Linked DNA regions of Ramlibacter pinisoli. The protein of the gene in region 1 interacts with the protein of each later gene in a pairwise test. Links are inferred from orthologs where the notes say so. Each region holds a gene or a part of one and is shown in the gene's direction. Other genes may lie near its edges. The genes, in order: glnL, glnK and GON04_RS17065.

The links.
Region 2: the proteins of glnL (region 1) and glnK interact in binary tests that used the Escherichia coli proteins (3 or more experiments, as listed by UniProt). The link is inferred for Ramlibacter pinisoli from one-to-one orthologs.
Region 3: the proteins of glnL (region 1) and GON04_RS17065 interact in binary tests that used the Escherichia coli proteins (3 or more experiments, as listed by UniProt). The link is inferred for Ramlibacter pinisoli from one-to-one orthologs.

The regions. Positions count from the first base shown.
Region 1 is NZ_WSEL01000003.1:925,250-931,389, reverse strand. Bases 1-2,967 are described here. They hold glnL (nitrogen regulation protein NR(II)), read left to right. Parts: upstream 1-918; coding sequence 919-2,016; downstream 2,017-2,967. Other genes in these bases: ntrC (nitrogen regulation protein NR(I)), read left to right, coding at 2,050-2,967; GON04_RS05635 (hypothetical protein), read left to right, coding at 425-922; glnA (type I glutamate--ammonia ligase), read left to right, coding at 1-171. Outside these bases: more of ntrC, read left to right, coding at 2,968-3,528; xth (exodeoxyribonuclease III), read right to left, coding at 3,672-4,451; GON04_RS05615 (DUF4337 domain-containing protein), read right to left, coding at 4,459-5,052; GON04_RS05610 (dihydrofolate reductase), read right to left, coding at 5,054-5,563; GON04_RS05605 (thymidylate synthase), read right to left, coding at 5,622-6,140.
Region 2 is NZ_WSEL01000002.1:173,684-179,615, forward strand. Bases 530-3,288 are described here. They hold glnK (P-II family nitrogen regulator), read left to right. Parts: upstream 530-1,619; coding sequence 1,620-1,958; downstream 1,959-3,288. Other genes in these bases: GON04_RS00870 (YifB family Mg chelatase-like AAA ATPase), read right to left, coding at 530-543; GON04_RS00875 (TorF family putative porin), read left to right, coding at 770-1,591; GON04_RS00885 (ammonium transporter), read left to right, coding at 1,984-3,288. In the rest of the region: more of GON04_RS00870, read right to left, coding at 1-529; more of GON04_RS00885, read left to right, coding at 3,289-3,495; GON04_RS00890 (hypothetical protein), read right to left, coding at 3,741-4,406; GON04_RS00895 (SMP-30/gluconolactonase/LRE family protein), read left to right, coding at 4,498-5,400; glycolate oxidase subunit GlcE, read left to right, coding at 5,464-5,932. UniProt on the Escherichia coli protein: Involved in the regulation of nitrogen metabolism. Regulates the activity of its targets by protein-protein interaction in response to the nitrogen status of the cell.
Region 3 is NZ_WSEL01000009.1:529,055-535,014, reverse strand. What follows is about bases 1,708-4,494. They hold GON04_RS17065 (P-II family nitrogen regulator), read left to right. Parts: upstream 1,708-2,825; coding sequence 2,826-3,164; downstream 3,165-4,494. Other genes in these bases: GON04_RS17050 (RDD family protein), read right to left, coding at 4,210-4,494; GON04_RS17055 (diacylglycerol kinase), read right to left, coding at 3,776-4,180; GON04_RS17060 (LOG family protein), read right to left, coding at 3,189-3,779; GON04_RS17070 (NAD+ synthase), read left to right, coding at 1,708-2,811. In the rest of the region: GON04_RS17075 (GNAT family N-acetyltransferase), read right to left, coding at 1-1,105; more of GON04_RS17070, read left to right, coding at 1,147-1,707; more of GON04_RS17050, read right to left, coding at 4,495-4,758; GON04_RS17045 (DUF3106 domain-containing protein), read right to left, coding at 4,772-5,479; GON04_RS17040 (DUF3619 family protein), read right to left, coding at 5,494-5,928; GON04_RS17035 (RNA polymerase sigma factor), read right to left, coding at 5,925-5,960. UniProt on the Escherichia coli protein: P-II indirectly controls the transcription of the glutamine synthetase gene (glnA). P-II prevents NR-II-catalyzed conversion of NR-I to NR-I-phosphate, the transcriptional activator of GlnA. When P-II is uridylylated to P-II-UMP, these events are reversed.

The DNA.
Region 1 (6,140 bases):
AGCCTCGACCAGGCGCTCGAGTACCTGGACAAGGGCCGTTCGTTCCTGACCAAGGGCGGCGTGTTCACCGACTCCATGATCGATGCCTACATCGAGCTGAAGATGCAGGAAGTCACCCGCTTCCGCATGACGACGCACCCGATCGAGTTCGACATGTACTACAGCCTCTGACGGCTGCCGGCGGGCTGGATATCCAGCCAGTCTGTCGCAGAAAAGGGACGGCCCGCGCCGTCCCTTTTTCGTTTCCGGGCCCGCCCCTTGCCCGGGCACTGCACGGCGCCGTTCCCTCGGCGCGACGCCGCTGTCGCCGGCGCGCCCCCGCGGGCGATTTTCCGTTGCGAATCATGGGGTTGCTTGGACATTCTGATCAGTTCAGCCATACTGGCAGACCGTCTTGCGCCCACCCGTGCAAGGAGCACCTCCCATGAATCCGGCCCTCACCCTCTCGCTCGTCGCCCTGTTTGCCGCCGCGTTGCCGGCCCACGCGCAAAGCCGCATCTGGCGTTGCGGCAACACGTACACGAACGACGCCCATCACGCGCAGGCGCAGGGCTGCAAGCTGGTCGAGGGCGGCAACGTCACCGTCGTGGAGGGCACCCGCGTCAACGGCAACGCCAATGCCGTCCGCGTCGCAACCGCGGTGCCGGCGGCCGGCAGCAACCGCCTCGATTCGGCCGAGCAGAAGGCGCGCGATTCCGACGCCCGCCAGATCCTGGAGGCCGAACTGAAGAAGGCGCAGTCCCGCCAGGCCGAGCTGCAGAAGGAATACAACAACGGCGAGCCCGAGAAGCAGGGTCCCGAGGCGCGCAACTACCAGAAGTACCTCGATCGGGTGGCCGAACTCAAGGCCAGCCTGGCCCGCAACGAGAGCGACATCGCCGGCATCCAGCGCGAGCTGGGCCGCCTGCCCGCGGCCAAGTGACGCCGGGCCGCCGGGCACCCGCCTCCACGCCGCCCCCTTCCGTCCAGGCGCGGTTCCTGGCCTTCGACCTGCTCGCCACGCTGGTGGCGGTGGTCGCCCACGACGGCGCGGTGCTGTTCGCCAACGCCGCCCTCGAGGACGCCCTCGGCACCTCGCGCCGCACCATCGAGGGGTCGAGCTTCCCCGCCTGCTTCACCGAACCGCAGCTGCTGCGCACCGCGCTGGAAGGCGCCGGCAGCAACGAGTTCGCGGCGCTGCGCTACGACGCCTGGCTGCTGCGGCACGGCGCCGAGCCGCTGCCGGTGCACGTGGTGGTGGCCCAGACCGACCGCCCCGGCGAGATCGTCATCGAGTTGCTTCCGCTCGAGCAGCAGGCCCGCCAGGAGCGCGAGGAGCGCCTGATGGACCAGGCGCAGGCGAACAAGGAGCTCATCCGGAACCTGGCGCACGAGATCAAGAACCCGCTGGGCGGCATCCGTGGCGCGGCGCAACTGCTCGAGATGGAGATGCAGTCGCGCGACCTGAAGGAGTACACGCGGGTCATCATCCACGAGGCCGACCGGCTGCAGACCCTGGTCGATCGCCTGCTGGCACCGCACCGCCGTCCCCACGTGGTGGGCGACGTCAACATCCACGAGGTCTGCGAGCGCGTGCGCTCGCTGATCCTGGCCGAGTTCCCGCGCGGGCTGCGGGTCGTGCGCGAGTACGACACCTCGCTGCCGGAATTCCGCGGCGACCGCGAACAGCTGATCCAGGCGGTGCTGAACATCGCCCACAACGCCTGCCAGGCGCTGTCCGAGCGCATGGCGGCGGGCGACGCGGAGCTGGTGTTCCGCACCCGGGTCGCGCGGCAGGTCACTTTCGGCAAGCAACGCTACCGACTGGCACTGGAATTGCATGTCATCGACAACGGGCCTGGCGTGCCCCCGTCCCTGCAGGACCGGATCTTCTACCCGCTGGTATCGGGACGGGAGGGCGGTTCGGGGTTGGGTCTCACGCTCGCGCAGACCTTCGTTCAGCAGCACCATGGGCTGATCGAATGCGACAGTGTCCCGGGGAGGACGGATTTCAAGATCCTCATCCCACTGCCCTAGTTGACGGAATGACCTGAGGTGACCACAAGCTCCATGAAGCCGATCTGGATCGTTGACGATGACCAATCCATTCGCTTCGTGCTGGAGAAAGCGCTGTTGCGAGAAGAGCTGCCCACGCGCAGCTTCACCAATGCCCGCGAGGTGCTGCAGGCCCTCGAGAGCGCCAACGACGAGCAGGGCCCGCAGATCCTGGTGAGCGACATCCGCATGCCCGGTGGCAGCGGCCTGGACCTGCTCTCCAAGGTCAAGGAAAAGCACCCGGGGCTGCCCGTCATCATCATGACGGCCTTCTCCGACCTGGACAGCGCCGTCTCGGCGTTCCAGGGCGGCGCGTTCGAGTACCTGCCCAAGCCGTTCGACCTGCCCAAGGCCATCGAGCTGATCCGGCGCGCGGTGGAGGAGAGCCAGCGCGAGGAGGTGGCCGAGGAGCGCATGGCCGCCACGCCCGAGATGCTGGGCCAGGCGCCCGCCATGCAGGACGTGTTCCGCGCCATCGGCCGGCTGTCCCAGAGCAATGTCACGGTCATGATCACCGGCGAGTCGGGCACCGGCAAGGAGCTGGTGGCGCGCGCGCTGCACAAGCATTCACCCCGTGCCACCGGCCCCTTCGTCGCCATCAACACGGCGGCCATCCCCAAGGACCTGCTGGAGAGCGAGCTGTTCGGCCACGAGCGGGGCGCTTTCACCGGTGCGCAGACCATGCGCCGCGGCCGCTTCGAGCAGGCCGAGGGCGGCACGCTGTTCCTCGACGAGATCGGCGACATGCCGTTCGACCTCCAGACGCGCCTGCTGCGCGTGTTGTCCGACGGGCACTTCTACCGCGTGGGCGGCCACAACGCCGTCAAGGCCAACGTGCGCGTCATCGCGGCCACCCACCAGGACCTGGAGCAGCGCGTCAAGGAAGGCGCGTTCCGGGAGGACCTGTTCCACCGCCTGAACGTCATCCGGCTGCGCCTGCCTGCCCTGCGCGAGCGGCGCGAGGACATCCCGATGCTGGCGCGCCACTTCCTGCAGGCCTCGGCCAAGCAGCTGGGCGTGGAACCCAAGCGCATCTCCGACGCCGCCGTCGTCCGGCTCACCGGCTTCGGTTTCCCCGGCAACGTGCGCCAGCTCGAGAACATCTGCCACTGGCTCACCGTCATGGCGCCCGCGCAGCTGATCGAGCCCAAGGACCTGCCGCCCGAGGTGGCCGGCGCCGCCGAAACCGCGCCGCGCGCCGCCGCCCCGGCCGACCTGGTCCGGCCCGCCGGCGAGGCGCCCGCCCTGGCGCCGGCGAACCTGCCGCCGGCCGGCCCGGCCGGCACCTGGGAGAGCGGCCTGGAGGCCGAGGCCATGGAGCTGCTGGTCGCCGGCCGCCACGACGTCTGGGACGAGCTCACCCGCCGCTTCGAGTCGCGCCTCATCCTGACGGCGCTGGCCAACACCCGCGGCCGCCGCATCGAAGCGGCCCAGAAGCTGGGCATCGGCCGCAACACCATCACGAGAAAGATCCAGGAACTGGGGCTGGAATAGCCGAAAGACCGCAGACCCAGGCAGGAACCCCCACTCCCCATCCCTCTCCCCCGAGGGGGAGGGGGGCAGATCAGTGGGGTTTGGGAGTCAGGACGTTTCCCGCTCCGTGAGGGCGTCCTGCGCCGCGGGGAAGGGCCCGCTCGTCAGCCCAGTTCGATCGTCACCGGCGCGTGGTCGCTGGGCTGCTTCCACTTGCGGGGCGTGCGGTCGATGGTGCAGGCCCGCACCTGCGGCTTGAGGGCTTCGCTCACCAGCACGTGGTCGATGCGCAGGCCGCGGTTCTTCTGGTAGCCCAGCATCCGGTAGTCCCACCAGCTGTAGCTCCTGTCCGGCTGCTCGAACAGGCGGAAGCTGTCGCACAGGCCCAGGCCCAGCAGCTTCTGGAAGTGCTCGCGCTCCTCGCGGGTGTGGTGGATGGTGTCGCGCAGTCCGTCCGGGTCGAACGAGTCGCGGTCTTCGGGGGCGATGTTGAAGTCGCCCAGCAGCACCAGGTGCGGGTGCTGCTGGAGTTCACCGCAGACGTACTGGTTGAGGGCGCCCAGCCAGTTCATCTTGTAGGCGAACTTGTCCGTGCCGGGTGCCTGCCCGTTGACGAAGTAGCCGTTCACCACCCGCAGCGCACCGGACGGGCCGTCCACCGTGGCACTGATCACGCGCGAATGCTCGTCCTCGAAGCCGGCGATGTTCCTCGCGACGTCGCGCAGCTCGGTGCGGCTGAGGACGGCGACGCCGTTGTACGTCTTCTGGCCGAACACCGCGCAGTGCGGGTAGCCGGCGGCGCGGATCGCCTCCAGCGGGAACTTGTCGTCGGTGAGCTTGAGCTCCTGCAGGCACAGCACGTCGACCGGGTTGGCGGCCAGCCAGTCCAGCACGTGCTGCAGGCGCGCGGTGAGCGAATTGACGTTCCAGGTCGTGATCTTCATGCGCGGTTCAGATGTGCAGCAGCGCCAGCGCGCCGATGCCGACACCGATCGCGCCCATGCCGAACATGCCCCACTCGAGCCACTTCTTGCGCGTGAGCAGCGCGATGGCGGCCAGCGCGATCGCCACCTGCAGCGCGGTGGTGGCCTGCGCCCAGCGGTGGTGCTCGTGCATCTGGGCATCGCTCTTCGCATCCCAGGCCTTGGCGTCATCCTCGATCTTGCGCGCCTCGGTCTCGATCTCCTTCTTCTCCTTCTCGTAGCGGTCGATCTTGGCCTGGTACTTGGCCTTGTCCGCCTCCGTGGGAGCGAGGTCGCGCGACACCTCGGCCAGCGACTGCTTCGTGCTCTTGGCCTGGAAGTAGTTCCACTGGTTGGACGCCTCGGTCTTCTTGATCGCGGCGTTGTTCTTGTACAGCCCGGCATTGGCCTGGGTGGCGCCGCCCATGTACGCGAAGATCGCGCCGACCGTGGCGATGACGGCCGTGAACATGGCGACCTGGTTGACCATGCCGCCGGCGCCGTGGCTTTCGGCGGCGTGGTGGGTGGCGTGCTCGAGCTCGTGGTCGTGGGGACCGTGGACGTGGAAACCGGCTCCGGACATGTCAGTGCCCTCCGTGGGTGGCGTGGTGGTAGGTGACGAAACTGTAGGCCAGCCCCGAGGCCGCGACGTGACGGGCGCGGGACACTTCCCGCCAGCCCGGCCCCAGCGTCGGCGCCCGGGCATCGCCGTCGAACGCCTGGTCGATCTCGGTGACTTCCGCCACCTGGGCCAGCGGCTCCGCCTGCGCATACAGCTCGGCGCCGCCGATGACCCAGGCGCGCGGCACATCGTGGCACAGAGCGACCGCCTGCTCGAGCGAAGCGGCCCGTTCGGCCCCGCCGGCGGTCCAATCCGCCTGCCGCGTCACGACGATGTTGCGCCGGCCCGGCAACGGCCGGAACTTCGGCGGCAGCGAATCCCAGGTCTTGCGGCCCATGATCACCGGCGCGCCCAGGGTCACGGCCTTGAAGTGGGCCAGGTCCTCGGGCAGGTGCCAAGGCAGGCCGCCGTCGCGGCCGATCACGCCGTTGGCGGCGCGGGCGTAGATCAGGCCGAGCGTCGCGGTGGTCATCGCATCCCCTGCGCGCGGCGCGCTGCGGTGCCCTGGGCCTTGGCGGCGGCCGGGCTGTTCATACCGCCACGGGCGCCTTGATGGCGCCGTGGCACTGGTACTCCTGCACCTCGAAGTCCTCGAAGCGGTAGTCGAAGATGGAGGCCGGCTTGCGGTGGATCTTGAGCACCGGGTAGGGGAAGGGCTGGCGCGACAGCTGCAGCTGCACCTGCTCGTCGTGGTTGCTGTAGATGTGGCAGTCGCCGCCGGTCCAGATGAAGTCGCCCACGCCCAGGTCGCACTGCTGCGCCATCATGTGGGTGAGCAGGGCGTAGCTGGCGATGTTGAACGGCACGCCCAGGAAGATGTCGGCGCTGCGCTGGTACAGCTGGCACGACAGCTTGCCGTCCGCCACGTAGAACTGGAAGAACGCGTGGCAGGGCGCCAGCGCCATCTTCGGCAGGTCGGCCACGTTCCAGGCGCTGACGATGATGCGGCGCGAATCCGGGTTGGTGCGGATGGTCTTCACCGCCTCGGCGATCTGGTCGATCTGGCCGCCATCCGGCGTGGGCCAGCTGCGCCACTGCACGCCGTACAC
Region 2 (5,932 bases), on another replicon or contig:
CCAGCCGGCCGGCGGCGCCGCGGCGCCGGGCTGGAAGCGCCCGACCACGTCCATCAGGTGGGCGGCGCGCCAGACCCGCGCGCCCGGCACCAGTGCCGCCTCCTCCGCGCTGCCGGGGGGCAGCACGAGCTGGGTGCCGCTGGCGCCGGCGCGCAGCGCCAGGCTCATGGCCAGCGCGCCGCGCACCGGCCGCAATTCGCCGGACAGCGAGAGCTCGCCGGCGAACTCGAAGCCGTCGAGGGCCGCGCCGTCGAGCTGGCCGCTGGCGGCCAGGATGCCGAGCGCGATCGGCAGGTCGAACCGGCCCGAGTCCTTGGGCAGGTCGGCCGGCGCCAGGTTGACGGTGATGCGGCGGTCGTGCGGGAAGTCCAGGCCGCAGGTCAGCAGGGCGGAGCGCACCCGCTCGCGCGCCTCCTTGACCTCGACATCGGCCAGCCCGACCAGCGTGAAGCTGGGCAGGCCGCAGGCCAGATGCACCTCGACCGTGACTTGCGCGGCCTCGAGCCCCAGCAGTGCGCGGCTGCGCACCAAAGACAAGCTCATGCCAGGTCCCTCCCTGTTTGGGTGCGTGGCTGTCCGTGGTGCACGCCAGGAAAAACAAGAACGCACTCGGACGGTGCAAAACGGCTGGTTGAGCCGTCTCCGAGGCCCTGCAACGGCTCGCGGCACGGCCCGGCCGACAGTCGCGCCATCCCTTGTGACATTTGGCACGCGTCCTGCTTAGAGGGTCGCCAGCAACCTTTTTTTACCAAGACGGAGCGAGAACCCCATGAATTTCAAAACCACCGTGCTGCTGTCCTCATTGGTGCTGTCGGGCGCCGCCTTCGCCCAGACGAAGGCGCCCGAGCCCGACTGGACGGTCACGGGCAACGTGACGCTGGCATCCGACTACCGGTTCCGCGGCTTCACCCAGACCAACTACGGCCCGGCGCTGCAGGGCGGGTTCGACATCGCCCACAAGTCCGGCTTCTATGTCGGCAACTGGAACTCCAACGTCAAGGACACGCTGTACAACGGCGCCAGCCTCGAGATGGACTTCTACGGCGGCTACAAGGGCGAGTTCAGCGGCGTGGGCTACGACCTCGGCGCGATCTACTACTACTACCCGAAGAGCGGCAAGGACACCGCCGCCACCACCGGCCTGGGGACCAAGATCGACAACAAGGAGATCTACGCCGGCCTGTCCTACGGCCCCTTCTCCGGCAAGCTGTACTACGCGATCGACGACTACTTCCAGCTCGCCACGGTGACCGGCGAGATCGGCGGCACCGCGCTGTCGTCGACCAAGGGCACCACCTACCTCGACCTGTCGTACAGCCAGGACTTCAGCGGCTTCATCGTCGGCGCCCACTACGGCCTGCTGACCCTGAAGAACAACGGCCAGTTCACGCTGACCAGCGACGTCGGCGGCGCCAGCCTGCCCAAGAGCGTCGGCGACTACAAGCTGAGCGTGGGCAAGGACTTCAGCGGCTACATGTTCACCGCTGCCGTCGTCGGCACGTCCCACAAGGGCTATGCCGGCACCGACCTGAGCGCGACCAAGGCCGCCGGCAAGACCGGGCTGGTGCTGTCGGTCGGCAAGACTTTCTGACCCTGCCTTCCGAGGCCCTGGAGCAAGCATGAAACTCGTCACCGCCATCATCAAGCCCTTCAAGCTGGACGAAGTGCGCGAAGCCCTGTCCGGCATCGGTGTGCAGGGCATCACCGTGACCGAAGTCAAGGGCTTCGGCCGCCAGAAGGGGCACACCGAGCTGTACCGCGGCGCCGAATACGTCGTCGACTTCCTGCCCAAGGTGAAGATCGAAGCCGCGGTCGCCGACGACCTCGTCGAGCGCGTCATCGAGGCGGTCGAGGCCGCCGCCCGCACCGGCAAGATCGGTGACGGGAAGATCTTCGTCTACGACCTCGAGCAGGTCGTCCGCATCCGCACCGGCGAGACCGGCAAGGACGCTCTCTAAGCAGTCAACTGAGGAAAAGACAACCATGAGAAAGCTACTCGCTTCCCTCGCCCTCGGGCTGGGTCTCCTCGGCGGCAGCGTGGCGGCCCTGGCGCAGACCCCTGCCGCGCCGGCCGCCGCGGCCGCTCCCGCCGCCGATGCGAGCGCTCCCGCTGCAGGCACGGCGGCTGCGCCGGCCGCGGCCGCTGCCGCCGCGGCACCCGCCGCAGCCGCGGCGTCGGCGCCGGTCCCCAACAAGGGTGACACCGCCTGGATGACCGTGGCCACCGCCCTGGTCATCTTCATGACCATCCCCGGCCTGGCCCTGTTCTACGGCGGCCTGGTGCGCAGCAAGAACATGCTGTCGGTGCTGATGCAGGTGTTCGTCGTCACCGCGCTGATCTACGTGCTGTGGGCCCTGTACGGCTACAGCGTGGCGTTCACCGGTGGCAGTCCGTTCATGGGCGGCTTCAGCAAGGTGTTCCTGGCCGGCATCACGCCCGACTCGGTGGGCGCGACCTTCAGCAAGGGCGTGGTCATCCCCGAGCTTACGTTCGTCGCCTTCCAGGCCACCTTCGCCGCCATCACCTGCGCGCTGATCGTCGGCTCCTTCGCCGAGCGCATCAAGTTCTCGGCCGTGCTGCTGTTCTGCGTCATCTGGTTCACGTTCAGCTACCTGCCGATCGCCCACATGGTCTGGTACTGGGACGGCCCGGACGCCATCACCGACGCCAAGACGCTCGACACCGTGACGGCCGCGGCCGGCTGGCTGTGGGCCAAGGGCGCGCTCGACTTCGCGGGCGGCACCGTGGTGCACATCAACGCCGGTGTCGCCGGCCTGGTGGGCGCCTACGTGATCGGCAAGCGCGTGGGCTACGGCAAGGAAGCCCTGGCGCCGCACAGCCTGACCCTCACCATGGTCGGCGCCGCGATGCTGTGGGTGGGCTGGTTCGGCTTCAACGCCGGCTCCAACCTGGAAGCCAACGGCGTCGCCGCCCTGGCCTTCGTCAACACGCTGCTGGCCACCGCCGCCGCCACCCTGTCGTGGATCTCGGGCGAGGCACTGTCCAAGGGCAAGGCCTCGATGCTGGGCGCCGCCTCCGGCGCCGTCGCCGGCCTGGTGGCCATCACCCCGGCCTGCGGCTTCGTCGGCCCGATGGGCTCGATCGTGATCGGCCTGCTGGCCGGCCTGGTCTGCCTGTGGGGCGTCAACGGCCTCAAGCGCCTGCTGGGCGCCGACGACTCGCTGGACGTGTTCGGCGTGCACGGCGTGGGCGGCATCCTGGGCGCGCTGATGACCGGCGTGTTCGCCTCGCCGTCCCTGGGCGGCATGGGCGTGTACGACTACGTGGCCAACAAGGTCAACCCCGACTACTCGATTGGCGGCCAGGTCTGGATCCAGCTGCAGGGCGTGCTGACCACCATCGTCTGGTCGGCGGTGGTGGCCTTCGTCGCCTACAAGATCGTCGACCTGGTGGTCGGCCTGCGGGTCACCGAGGAAGAAGAGCGCGAAGGCCTCGACATCTCCTCGCACGGCGAATCCGCCTACAACCGTTGATCGGGCTGCCGCGGCGGCAGCGCCGAGGCAGGCTTGTCAAGCAAGAGTCTCCTTTGGATGTTCGGCCCGCTTCGGCGGGCCTTTTTTTTGGGCGCCACTCGCAAAACGCTGCGCGTTTCGCGAGTGGCTCTACAAACAGTTGACCCTGGACCGGCGGAGCCGGATCAGGGTCAAAGGGTGTTCGCGCTGCAATGCATTCCGCGCGAACGGCTCGCCGGCTACGCCGGCCTGGCTGAATCCAGCGCTTATTCCAGGACGTTGAAGGTCAGGGTGACGGAGGTGGGCGTGCGCTCGATGCGGACGTCCTCGGCGTCGGCCATGGCGTCGATCTCTTCCCAGCGCAGGGCGCGGTAGGGCGGATCGCCGGCCGGCGGGACGTCGGCCTGGCTGGGGCGCAGCTCGATCGTGAGGCGGGCCGCGTACTCGTCGGCGGTGGCGCTGAGCACCAGGTCGGCGGGCGCCTTGGCCGCGTCGGTGAGGGCGAGCAGGCTGCCGGCCAGCAGCATGCGCACCGCCGTGCGGCCCACCGGCTGCGGCAGCGCCTGCACCTCGCTGCGCAGGGCAAAGCCGCGAAAGCTCAGGTTGCTGCGCAGCAGCTCCAGGCATTCTTTCGCGGCGGCGTCCACGGACAGCGTGGCGGCCGGGTCGGGCGCCAGCCAGGTGATCACGTCCAGGCAGGCGTCGACGGCGGCGCGCGAATAGGTGTTGACCTTGTGCACGCCGTCGTGCAACTGGGCCAGGTCGGGCTCGGGCTGGCGCAGCCGGCGCGCCATCACCTCGGTGACCATGCCGATCGGCTGCAGGTGCATGACCAGCTGGTGGCGCATGCCGGCGGCCAGGCGGCGCAGCAGCGCATAGCGGGCCGATTCGACCCGCAGCAGGCGGGCTTCGGGAGGGCTGGAGGCAGTCATCGGTGGTCCATGGTAGCGACTCGTCGCCCGCGGCGGGACTCATCGGCAGACGCTGCGGGCAGAATCGCCGCTCACTTCGACGGAGCACGTGATGGAGCGCTGGCAGCCCGTGGTGGACGCCGCCGACCAGCTCGGCGAGTCGCCGTTCTGGCACCCGCACGAGCGGCGGCTGTACTGGATCGACATCCCCGGCCGCCGGCTGCGGCGGGTCGACCCGGCCGATGGCCGCGTGGACAGCTGGCCGGTGCCGCAGGATCCCGGCTGCATCGCGCCGGCGCGCAGCGGCGGGCTGGTGGTCGCGCTGCGTGATGGCATCTACCGCGCGCGCCGCTGGGGCGGCGACCTCGAGCTGCTGCAGCCGGCGCCCTACGACGCGGCCACCACGCGCTTCAACGACGGCAAGGCCGACCCGCGCGGCCGCTTCTGGGCCGGCACGCTGTTCGAGCCCAAGCATGCGGCACGCGCCGAGCTGTTCAGCCTGGAGGCCGGCGCGGCCCTGGCGCGGCTGGCCGGCGAGGCCACCACCGGCAACGGGCTGGCCTGGTCGCCGGCCGCCGACACCGTCTACTGGGCCGACACCCAGGCCCATGCCGTGCGCGCCTGGGACTGGGACGCGGCCGGCAACCGGCTGGCGCGCCCGCGCCTGTTCCACCAGTTCGCGCCCAAGCCGGCCGGCTGGCAGCCCGGCCAGCCGGGCTATGGCGGCCGTCCCGACGGCGCGGCGGTCGACCGCGACGGCAACTACTGGTGCGCGCTCTACGAGGGCGGCCGGCTGGTGCAGCTGTCGCCGGCCGGCACGCTGCTGCAGGAGCTGGCGACGCCGATGCCCTGCCCCACCATGCCGTGCTTCGGCGGCGACGACCTGCGCACGCTCTACCTCACCAGCGCCGGCAACCGGCCGGCGGCCGAACGGGCGCACTACCCGCTGTCCGGCCGGGTGGTGGCGACCCGGGTCGCGGTGCCGGGGCTGGCCGTCAATTTCTTCAGCGACTGACGGCAAAAAACTTCAGGGGCTGGCCGCCTGGCCGGCTCGGCGGCGGCGCTTACCATCGGGCGCATGGAAGCCGCCCTCACTGCCTGCATCGAGCGCATCCGTGCGGCGGCCGCGGCCGGCACGCCGCTGCGCCTGCGTGGCGGCGGCAGCAAGGATTTCTACGGCGACCGCCTGGAGGGCGAGCTGCTCGACACCCGCGGGCTGGCCGGCATCCGCAGCTACGAGCCGAGCGAGCTGGTGGTCACGGTGGGGGCCGGCACGCCGCTGGCCGAGCTCGAAGCCGTGCTGGCCGGGCGCGGCCAGTGCCTGCCGTTCGAGCCGCCACGCTTCGGCGGCGCGCCCACGGTGGGCGGCATGGTGGCGGCCGGCCTGTCCGGGCCGGCGCGCGCCAGCGTGGGCGCGGTGCGCGACTACGTGCTGGGGCTGTCGCTGGTCAACGGCCAGGGCGAGCTGCTCACGTTCGGCGGCCAGGTGATGAAGAACGTCGCCGGCTACGACGTCTCCCGGCTGATGGTCGGCGCGCTCGGCACGC
Region 3 (5,960 bases), on another replicon or contig:
GGTGGTCCAGGTACTGGCCGATGCCGGCGCCCTCGCGCTCGAGGAACCGCTCGACGGCGTCGGCGAACGCCGGGTGCGCGAGCCAGTGCGCGCTGTGCGTCATCACGGGCATGAGGGCCCGGGCCATCTTGTGCTCGCCCTGGGCGCCACCCTCGAAGCGCGGGACGCCGTGCTCGATGCACCACTGGAGCGGCTGGTAATAGCAGGCCTCGAAGTGCAGGCAGTCGACGCGTTCGAGCGCGCCCCAGTAGCGGCCGTAGGCCACGTCCGGACGCCCGTCGGGGCCGTTGCCCAGGGCGATGAGGCTGCAGGCGATGTCCCGGCCCGCGCGCTGCGCGATGAACAGCAGCCAGTTGTCGGGCAGGTCCCGCGCCATGGTGCGGAAGAACGCCCGCTTCAGGTAGGGCGGGTTGCCGTGCTCGCGGTAGGTGCGTTCGTAGCAGCGGTAGAAGAAGTCCCAGTCGGCCTGCCGGATCTGCGCGCCGTGCAGTGCCCGGAAGGTGACGCCCGCCTCCTGCACCTTGCGCCGTTCCTGCCGGATCTTCTTGCGCTTGTCCTGCGCCAGGCTGGCCAGGAAGGCATCGAACGTGGGCCAGCCCTGGCTCATCCAGTGGAACTGGACAGTGTGCCGGGCCATCAGGCCCGCGGCCTCGCAGGCGCGCACGTCGGCGTCGGACAGGAACAGCAGGTGCAGCGACGACAGCTCCTGCTGCCGGCACAGCTGCACCAGCCCCTCGGCCAGCACGCGCCGCGCGTTGTCGTCGCGTGCCAGCAGGCGCGAGCCGGGCACCGGCGTGAACGGCACGGCGACCAGTCCCTTGGGGTAGTAGGCCAGTCCGTGCTGCTCGTGGGCGTTGGCCCAGGCCCAGTCGAACACGTACTCGCCGTAGGAATGGCTCTTGCCATACAGCGCGCAGGCCGCCAGCAGCGTCCCGCCGCGCCGCAGCGTCACGAAGCTGGACTGCCAGCCCGTCTCGGGCGTCGCGCTGCCGCTGTCCTGCAGGGCGCACAGGTACTCGTGGCGCATGAACGGCGTCGGCGCGTCCTGCTGCGCGAGCAGTTCGTTCCAGTCCCGCGCCGGGATCTCTGCCGGCGAGGCGTGCATGCGGATGACATAATCGTCCGGGTCGTTTTTCACTGCTGACAATGGCCCTTCACATCTGCATCGCCCAGCTCAACTTGGTAGTGGGCGACATGCCGGGCAACGCGCAGAAGATCATCGACGCCGCCCGCCACGCCTACGCGCAGGGCGCCCGTCTCGTCCTCACCCCGGAACTGTCGATCTGCGGCTATCCCGCCGAAGACCTGTTCCTGCGGCCGGCCTTCATCGCTGCCTGTGATGATGCCGTCAAAACGGTGGCCCGCGAGCTGGCGGGGTTGGAAGGCCTGCATGTGGTCGTCGGCCACCCCGTCGGGGGCGACGTGCGCAGCAAGTCGGTGCAGGTGCAGCGCCGGCTGAACATGGCCAGCGTCCTCAAGGAAGGTCGCGTGCTCGAGAGCTACGCCAAGCGCGAGCTGCCCAACTACCAGGTCTTCGACGAGCGCCGGTACTTCACGCCCGGGCGCGGCACCTGCGTGTTCGACGTCGAGGGCATCAACGTGGGTCTGCTGATCTGCGAGGACGCCTGGTTCGACGAACCGGCGGCGCTGGCGCGCGAGGCCGGGGCCGAGATACTGGTGGTGGTCAACGCGTCTCCCTTCCACGTCGGCAAGGGCGGTGAACGCGTCGCGCGCATGGCCGACCGGGCCCGCGCCGTGAACCTGCCTCTGGTGTACGCGCACCTGGTGGGCGGCCAGGACGAGGTGGTGTTCGACGGGGGCTCGTTCGCCCTCGCCGCCGACGGGGAACTGGCGGGACGCGCCCCGTCCTTTCGCGAGACCCTGTTCGACGTGACGGCCGACCGCACCGCCGGCGGTGTGACGCTCGCCTCCACCCTGGCGATGGCGCGCGAGCCCGAGGCCGATCTCTGGGACGCCCTGGTGCTGGGCGTGCGCGACTACATCGGCAAGAACGGCTTTCCCAGTGTGCTGCTGGGCCTGTCGGGCGGCATCGATTCGGCGCTGGTGCTGGCGATCGCGGTCGACGCCCTGGGCAAGGACAAGGTGCGCGCGGTGATGATGCCGTCGCCCTACACGGCCGACATCTCCTGGATCGACGCCCGCGACATGGCGGCGCGGCTGGGCGTGCGCTACGACGAGATCTCCATCGTGCCCCAGTTCGAGGCCTTCAAGGCCGCGCTCGCCGGCGAATTCCGGGGCCTGCCCGAGGACGCCACCGAGGAGAACATCCAGGCCCGCATCCGCGGCGTGCTGCTGATGGCCCTGTCGAACAAGTTTGGCAGCATCGTGCTGACCACCGGCAACAAGAGCGAGATGGCCACCGGCTACTGCACGCTGTACGGCGACATGGCGGGCGGGTTCGCCGTGATCAAGGACGTGCTCAAGACCTCGGTGTTCCGGCTGGCCCGCTGGCGCAACGCGAACGACCCGTACGGCACCGGCGCCAACCCCATTCCCGAGCGCATCATCACCCGGCCGCCCAGCGCGGAACTGCGGCCCGACCAGACCGACCAGGACAGCCTGCCGCCCTACGACGTGCTGGACGCCATCCTGGCGCGCTACATGGAGGACGACCAGGGCGTCGACGAGATCGTGGCCGAGGGTTTCGACCGCGCGGTGGTCGAGCGGGTGGCGCGCCTGGTGCGCATCAATGAATACAAGCGCCGCCAGGCGCCGGTGGGCATCCGGGTCAGCCACCGGGGCTTCGGCAAGGATTGGCGCTATCCTATTACCGGCAAGTTCAGAGCGTAGGGGACACAGAGCACATGAAGCAGATCACCGCCATCGTCAAACCGTTCAAGCTCGAGGAGGTGCGCGAGGCGCTCGCCGAGTGCGGCGTCACCGGGCTCACCGTCACCGAGGTCAAGGGCTTCGGCCGCCAGAAGGGCCACACCGAGCTCTATCGCGGGGCCGAGTACGTGGTCGACTTCCTGCCCAAGGTGAAGGTCGAGGTGGTGGTCAAGGACGACGACGTCGAACGCTGCGTCGACGGCATCGTGAAGGCGGCCCGCACCGGCAAGATCGGCGACGGCAAGATCTTCATCACCAGCATCGAACGCGTGGTGCGCATCCGCACCGGCGAGGCCGACGAGTCGGCCATCTGAGCCGACGGCCGCCGCAGCGCGGCCTCAGATCTGGCTGAAGTCCGACGGCGCGCCGGCGCCCAGGGAGGCATCGACGATGGCCTCGAGCAGTGCGGGCGCTTCGCTGCCCACCCGCACCAGGTCCATCTGCCAGTCGTTCATGAAGCCCTTGTTCACGCTTTCGCCGAGGAAGGCCAGCAGGGGCTGGTAGTAGCCCGCGGTGTCCAGGATGCCGACCGGCTTGTCGTGGTAGCCCAGCTGGCGCCACGTCCACACCTCGAAGAGCTCTTCCAGCGTGCCGATGCCGCCGGCCAGCGCCAGGAACGAGCCCGCCCGCTCGGCCATCATCCGCTTGCGGTCGTGCATGGTCTCGACGATGTGCAGCTCGGTCACGTCGCGCTTGGCCCACTCCTTGTCGACCAGCGCCTGCGGGATGATGCCCACGACGCTGCCGCCGGTCGCCATCGTGGCCTGCGCCACCGTGCCCATCAGGCCGTTGGTGCCGCCTCCGTACACCAGCTGGCCGCCGCGCTCGCCGATCCAGCGGCCGACCTCGCGGGCGGCCCGCACGTAGGGCTCGTCGACGCCGTTGCGCGAGCCGCAGTAGACGCAGACGGAAAAGGGCGGGGCGCTCATCCGGCGAACCTTTCGACGATGGCGGCGGTCCAGATGCCCAGCGCCAGCAGCAGGGCCAGCAGGACGGCGGCACTGCCCATGTCCTTCGCCCGCTTGGACAGGTCGTGCCACTCCGGCCCGATGCGGTCGACGACCGCCTCCAGGCCCGTGTTGAGCAGCTCGACGATCATCACCAGCAGGACCGAGCCAGCCAGCAGCGCGACCTGGACCCATCCGCGGCCGATCCAGAACGCCAGCGGCAGCAGGACCAGCGCTGCCATGGATTCCTGGCGGAAGGCGGTCTCGCCCCAGCCGGCGCGCAGCCCCTCCAGCGAATAGCCGGCCGCGTGCCAGACGCGGCTCAGGCCGGTTCGCAGCTTCTGCGGATTGGCGGGTGGCAGGGCATCGGGGCGGCTGGACATTCCCCGATTTTCCACGACTCGGGTGGAGGTCAGCGCTTGGGCAGCGGCGGAGCCGCCACGAGGCGCGTGCCGGCTAGCGCGTCGTGCCAGAACTGGCGCTGGGGGTGGAAGCGGCTCAGGATGGCCCAGACGGCGACCCAACCGGCCACGATGACCGCGTCCTGGGCGCCGGGCAGGTTGAGCGGCGCCAGCGCGGCCAGCGGCGGCAGGAACCAGAGCCAGCAGCAGATGTAGCGCAGCACCGCACGGCCTTGCGACAGCGGCCGGCCGGCGGTGTCGACCACCCGGATGTGCCAGGTCTTCATGGCCAGGGTCTGGCCGCGACTCCAGAACGCCGCGAAGTAGATGCCGAACACCACGAACAGGAACGCCTGCAGGAGGGGGCGGCGGGAGTCCATGCCGCTGCGCACCTGCGCCAGGGTGCTGAACAGCCAGCCGGCGACGAAGACCACGGCGAACAGCAGCATGCCTTCATACAGCCAGGCCGCCATGCGGCGGGGCAGCGGCGGCGCGGTGAGGTCGGGGGCGATGGGGGCGGGCGCTGCCGCGCTGCCGGGGTGCTTCGGCGATTCGGTCATCCGGGCAGGGAAATCAGTTGGCCTGGGGGCCTGGCACGCCATGCGGCGCCGGCTGGTGCGGCGGATGGGCTTCCGCGAGCGGGCCGGCGACGATGCGCGGCGCCTTGGCGTCGGCGCTGCCGCGCGGCACGTTGGCGAGCTTCTGGGCTGGCACGGGGCGCACGGCCGCGGCGGTGGGAGGGGTCTTGCCGCCGGCGCCGGCGGCAAGCTTGTGCTTTTCCTCGGGCGACAGCGCCTGGTAGGCCTCCCACTTGGCCTTCTTGTCATCGGGCGACAGGCCCTTGGCCTCGCCGAAGTTCAGGCGGGCCTGGGTGCGCTGCTGCGGGCTGAGGGCGACCCACTCGGTCATGCGGCTGTGGAGCTTGTCCTGCTCGGCCGGGGGGAGCGCCCGGTAGTTGCCGGACATGGCGATCCACTTGCGCTTCTGCGGCTCGCTGAGCGTGGGCCACTGGGCGGCCAGCGGCTTGAGCGCCTGCTGCTGGTCGGCCGTGAGCTCGGTCCAGGCAGGCTTGGTGTCGACGGCGCGCGACACCGGACGGCCAGCTTGCGGCCGCGGTGCGGCAGGCGCCAGGGCTTGCGGGCCGGCCGATGGCTGCGGTTGCTGGGCGGCGGCCGGGCCGTGCCAGGCCACGGCGGCTCCCAGCACCAGGCTGGCAGTCAGGGCGAGCAGCGGGAGCCGGCGGTCGACAGCCGGGAGAGGGGAAGCGGGGTGGCCCTGCATGCGCGAGCCCGCCTTCAGTCGCCGGCCTTCAGGAATTGGACGAAACCGGGGTCCGCGTAGGCGGACGGGGGCAGGTCGTCGATGAGGAGGGCGGCGTCGACGTCGGCCAGCTCCCGTGCCCGGCGCTCGTTCTGGACGACGTGGATGGTCACCAGGCCGGCGAGCAGGACGATGAGCGGCAAGGCGGAAGCGATGCGCTGCCAGAGGCTGAGGTTGTCGTCGCCGCCGCCCAGGGTGGCCTGGCCACCGGCCGACACGGCCACGACGCCGGTGCGCACCGGCTGGAGGCTGGAGACCTTGCGGCGGGCGACGGCCTGCATGCGGGCGGCGCGCAGCCGCTCGCCCAGGTCGTGGGGCAACTGCGAGGCGCCCTCGTCCAGCCGGGCCGCCACGCGGCGGCCGAACTGGTCCTGGCGGGTGAGTGCCAGCGTGGGGGCGGTGTTCGTCATAGTTGTAATCCCTTTGCCTTCAGTGCCTTGCT